DNA from 2 places in the Massilia sp. FBCC-B171 genome. Region 2 is predicted to be linked to the other one. Evidence: riboswitches for the same ligand, from Rfam matches in the RefSeq annotation. Region 2 holds a riboswitch; the other holds the start of a gene.
What was found. Region 2 has a riboswitch for thiamine pyrophosphate ahead of NMB41_RS08865 (TonB-dependent siderophore receptor). Riboswitches for the same ligand answer to the same signal wherever they lie in the genome.
Positions count from the first base shown of each region.

Region 1: it holds a riboswitch for thiamine pyrophosphate, as region 2 does, so the genes downstream of both, thiC (phosphomethylpyrimidine synthase ThiC) here and NMB41_RS08865 (TonB-dependent siderophore receptor) in region 2, are expected to answer to the same signal.

Region 1 covers NZ_CP101443.1:4,555,579-4,557,970, reverse strand. Annotated here, with positions in the region: gene NMB41_RS20680 (valine--tRNA ligase) at 1-1,099, opposite strand, end outside; TPP riboswitch at 1,218-1,320, shown strand; gene thiC (phosphomethylpyrimidine synthase ThiC) at 1,387-2,392, shown strand, end outside.
Region 2 covers NZ_CP101443.1:1,953,137-1,955,528, forward strand. Annotated here, with positions in the region: gene NMB41_RS08865 (TonB-dependent siderophore receptor) at 1-1,526, opposite strand, end outside; TPP riboswitch at 1,615-1,712, opposite strand; gene NMB41_RS08870 (DUF535 family protein) at 1,805-2,392, opposite strand, start outside.

The DNA of each region.
Region 1 (2,392 bases), 2.6 Mb from region 2:
GTTTCGTCATGGCGACGAACCACTGGTCGGTCAGCATCGGCTCGATGACGACGCCGGTACGGTCGCCGCGCGGCACCATCAGCTTGTGCGGCTTGACTTGCTCGAGCAGGCCGAGCGCCTCTAAGTCGGCGACGATCTGCTTGCGCGCGGCGAAACGGTCCAGGCCCTGGTACTGGGCCGGGCCGTTCTCGTTGATCTTGGCGTCCAGCGTCATGATCGTGATCGGCGCCAGGCCCGCGCGCTGGCCCACGGCGTAGTCGTTGAAGTCGTGCGCCGGCGTGATCTTCACGCAGCCGGTACCGAATTCCTTGTCGACGTAGCTGTCGGCGATGATCGGGATCTCGCGCCCGGTCAGCGGCAGCTTGAGCATCTTGCCGACCAGGTGGATATAGCGCTCATCGGTCGGGTCGACCGCCACGGCCACGTCGCCCAGCATGGTTTCAGGACGGGTGGTGGCCACCGTCAGGCTGCCGGAGCCGTCGGCCATCGGGTACTGGATGTACCACATCGAGCCGTCTTCTTCGACCGAATCGACTTCCAGGTCGGAGACGGCGGTGCCCAGCTTCGGATCCCAGTTCACCAGGCGCTTGCCGCGGTAGATCAGGCCCTGCTCGTACAGGCGCACGAAGACTTCCGACACCGTCTTGGAACGCGTCTCGTCCATCGTGAAGTATTCGCGCTGCCAGTCGGGTGAGGCGCCCAGGCGGCGCATCTGGCCGGTGATCGTGTTGCCCGACTGTTCCTTCCACTCCCAGACCTTCTTGATGAACTCGTCACGGCCGAGGTCGTGGCGCGAAATCTTCTGGGCGTCGAGCTGGCGCTCGACGACGATTTGCGTCGCGATGCCGGCGTGGTCGGTGCCCGGGATCCAGGCGGTATTGAACCCGCGCATGCGGTAGTAACGGGTCAGGCCATCCATCACGGTCTGGTTGAACGCGTGGCCCATGTGCAGCGTGCCCGTCACGTTCGGCGGCGGCAGCTGGATGCTGAACGCCGGCTTGTCGGCGTCCATGGTGGCGGCGAAATACCCGCGCTGTTCCCACTCGGCGCGCCAGTATTGTTCAATGTCGGCGGGCTCGAAAGACTTGGCTAATTCCATGATGTGATGGCGTTTGAATGTACGAAAGGACCATTATAGAGGAGGAGGGCGGGTATGCGGACGTGGGGGGTTGCCAAAACCGCAGCACGGGCTATAATTCGCCCGTTGCCGAAATGGCAGCACACGCTAGGGGTCCTGCGCATCGTTTGATGCGCGGGTGAGAAATACCCTCTGAACCTGATCTGGATAATGCCAGCGAAGGGAAGCTTCGAGATGTTCCACCGGCGGCGCGCATGCGTCGCCGGTCTTCTCCGACTCCTTTGCTGGCTCCTGCCCAAAGGAGCCGCATGAATGCACCACTGAAGTTCGACGCCGCCACCGCCACGGTGGACCTGGCCGCCATCGCACCGTTTCCCAATTCGACCAAGGTCTTCCTCGAAGGCAGCCGCCCCGACATCCGCGTGCCGATGCGCGCCGTCGCGCAGAGCGACACGCCCGACAGTTTCGGCGGCGAGGCCAATCCCCCGGTCTTTGTCTACGACACCTCGGGTCCCTACACCGATCCGGCCGTGCAGGTCGACATCCGGCGCGGCCTGGCGCCGATGCGGGCCAACTGGATCGCCGAGCGCGGCGACACCGAACAGCTGATTGGTCCGAGCTCGCACTTCGGCGCTGCGCGCCTGAATGACGCCAGCCTCGACGCCCTGCGCTTCGAGCTGCAGAGCAAGCCGAGGCGCGCGAAAGAGGGCGCCAACGTCACCCAGATGCACTACGCCCGCCGGGGGATCGTTACGCCCGAGATGGAATTCGTCGCCCTGCGCGAAAACCTGCGCCGCAAGGAGTACCTGGCGCAGCTGGAGGAAAGCGGGCCGATGGGACAGCGCACGGCCGCACTGCTGGGCCGCCAGCATCCTGGCCAGTCCTTCGGCGCCGCCATTCCCGGCGAGATCACGCCGGAATTCGTGCGCGCGGAAGTGGCCCGCGGGCGCGCCATCATCCCGGCCAACATCAACCATCCGGAAAGCGAGCCGATGATCATCGGCCGCAATTTCCTGGTCAAGATCAACGCCAACATCGGCAACTCGGCCGTGACCTCCTCGATCGGCGAGGAGGTGGAAAAGATGACCTGGGCGATCCGCTGGGGCGCCGACAACGTGATGGACCTCTCGACCGGCAAGCATATCCACGAGACGCGCGAATGGATCATCCGTAACAGCCCGGTCCCGATCGGCACCGTGCCGCTCTACCAGGCGCTGGAAAAGGTGAACGGCAAGGCCGAGGACCTGACCTGGGAGATCTACCGCGACACGCTGATCGAACAGGCCGAGCAGGGCGTCGATTACTTCACGATCC
Region 2 (2,392 bases):
TTCGCATTCGTCGTTTCGATCGGCGCCACGCCGCCGGACTCGAGCCCGTGCGCGAGCGTGCCGTAGACATTCCAGTTGCGGGTCGGGCTGTACACCAGCGAGACGTTCGGCAGCGTGAACGAGGCTTTGTCTGCTACCCATGGCAGGGCCGATTCGGGTTGCTGGTCGCTGTCGATTTTTACGAAGCGCAGGCCGGCGTGCAGGGCCAGTTGCGGCGAGAGGGTGACGATGTCCTGCACGTAGACGGCGCGCTCGCGGTCACGGAAGCGCTCGTAGACCGGCCCCGTGCGCGGGTTGCCCGGCGCCGGCTCGGTGACCAGCGGATTGTAGATGTTGCTGTAGCCGGCGTAGTCGTAGACATAGTCGCCGTAGCTGTTGTGGCGCTCGGCATAGCTGGCGCCGAAGGTCAGCAGGTGGCGCAGGGCGCCGCTGGCGAAGCGGCCCTGGAGCTGGGCCTGCAGGCCGAAGGGCGTCTTGCGCTCGCCCACGCTCTGGTAGTCGTAGACGTCGAAGTCGCCATTGCCGCAATAGCCCGGATAGTAACCCTCGCCCTCGTTGCTGCAGCCGTAAGGGAAGGCGGTGTAGTCGTCGCGCTTGAACCAGTGCTTGTTGGCGCTGACCGTCGCATTCCATTCGGTGTTCAGGCGGTAGGCGAAGCGCAGGCCGAGGTTGGCGCTGTCGGTGTCGACGGGGCGGGTCCAGGGCTGGGCGTTGAGCAGGGTTTTGGGCGAGATGTTGGCCGGCAGGTCGACGCCGCGGGTAAGCTGGTAGCCGGGCGCGGTGATCTGCTCCTTGTGCTGGAAGTCCATGTCCAGGTCGAGGCGCGCGTCGGGGCTGATCTGCCAGTCAAAAGCGGCGGAGGCAAACTGCCGCTTGCCGTCGGCGCCCTTCACGTAGGAACGCAGGCGGTCGGCGGCGGCATTGATGCGGTAGCCGAAACGCGTATCCTCGAAGCGGCCGCCGAGGTCGAACTCGCCGTGCAGGCTGCCGCGCTCGCGCGCTTCGACGGTCGCCGAACGCAGGGGCGCGTCAAGCGGACGTTTGGTCACGAAATTCAGCACGCCGCCCGGCGCCGCCAGGCCTGCCTGCAAGCCGGCCACGCCCTTGAGCAGCTCGAAGCGCTCCTTGTTTTCCATCGGGATCTGGGTGTCGGCCGCGATCGCGATGCCGTCCTTGCGGTAGCCCGAGTTGTTGTTCAGTTTGAAGCCGCGCACCGAGAACTGCTCGGCATAGCCGACCGCGTTGTAGGCGTCGCCGACCGAGGCGTCGTACTGCGCGGCATCGGTGGCCGAGCGGATCGACAGGTCCTGCATCTGGCTGCGGTCGAAGGCCACGACCGAGGCCGGAATGTCCATCAGGGGCAGGTCGGCGAAGCCGCCGATGCTGGCGCGCCCGCCGGCGGCTTCTTTGCTGCCGGTGACCAGCACCGAAGCGACTGGTGTGGGCGACTGCGCGGTTTGGGCGTGAACGGCGAAGGCTTGCGCGAGGGCGCAGGCGAGGAGGGAAAGCTTGAAGACGGGTTTCATTGGTGTGCTCGCGGATCGAGCGGCGCAGTAACGCGACGCTTTTTCAAAAAAAGCCGGAGCCAACGCGGGGGAAGGGCAAACAAGGTGTGAACTGCTTGGCGCGCTTTCCTTCGCTGGCATTATCCAGATCAGGTACGAAGGGTATCTCTCACCCGGAAACACGTTCCAGGACCCCTAGCGAGCCGCGAGTGTAGCACGGAGTTTTATAGCCGTGGTGCTTCTGTCAATGAAGGTGGGCGGCGGCAATGCCTCGGCGGCCGCCCGCGCCGGGGCGCCCCTTATACCTCGACCGTCTCCCGGAAGGGCGCGGCATGCTCGTGGTTCGAGCGCGCATGCAGCAAGTGGCGCTGCAGCGTCGCGCGCGTGCTCGCTTCGATCGCGCGCCAGTTGTCGCGGCGCTGGGCGGCGCGCTTGCGGTGCTTCGAGGGCATGTCGGCTAGCGGTTTGAGGTAGAAGGGCAGGCTCACCTGCCAGGCGTCGCCGGGCAGTTCGACCCCGCCCAGAATCTTCCAGAAGCCGTCATAGGCATTCGCGAAATGCTTGATCTCGTCCGGGTCGTAGGCGATGTGCGAAGTGCACTTCACGGCCAGCACCTGTTCCATGCCGACCGCCTGCGCCAGGCCCTGCATGGCCGCGAAGCAGAAGAAGCTCGGCGAATTGTTCGGGAAGCACAGCTCGAAGGCCTCGAAGGCATCGCCCGAATCGGTCCAGCGGCCCTGGTTGCGGGCCACGAAAGGCACCAGCGGCGCCGGCACGCCGACGATCCGGCCTTCGATCCAGGAATAGGACAAGCGGTGCAGCACCTTGCCGTCGGCAATCAGGGCAATCGTCAGGTCGCCTTCGGCATTCATGCGCGAGGCCATCTC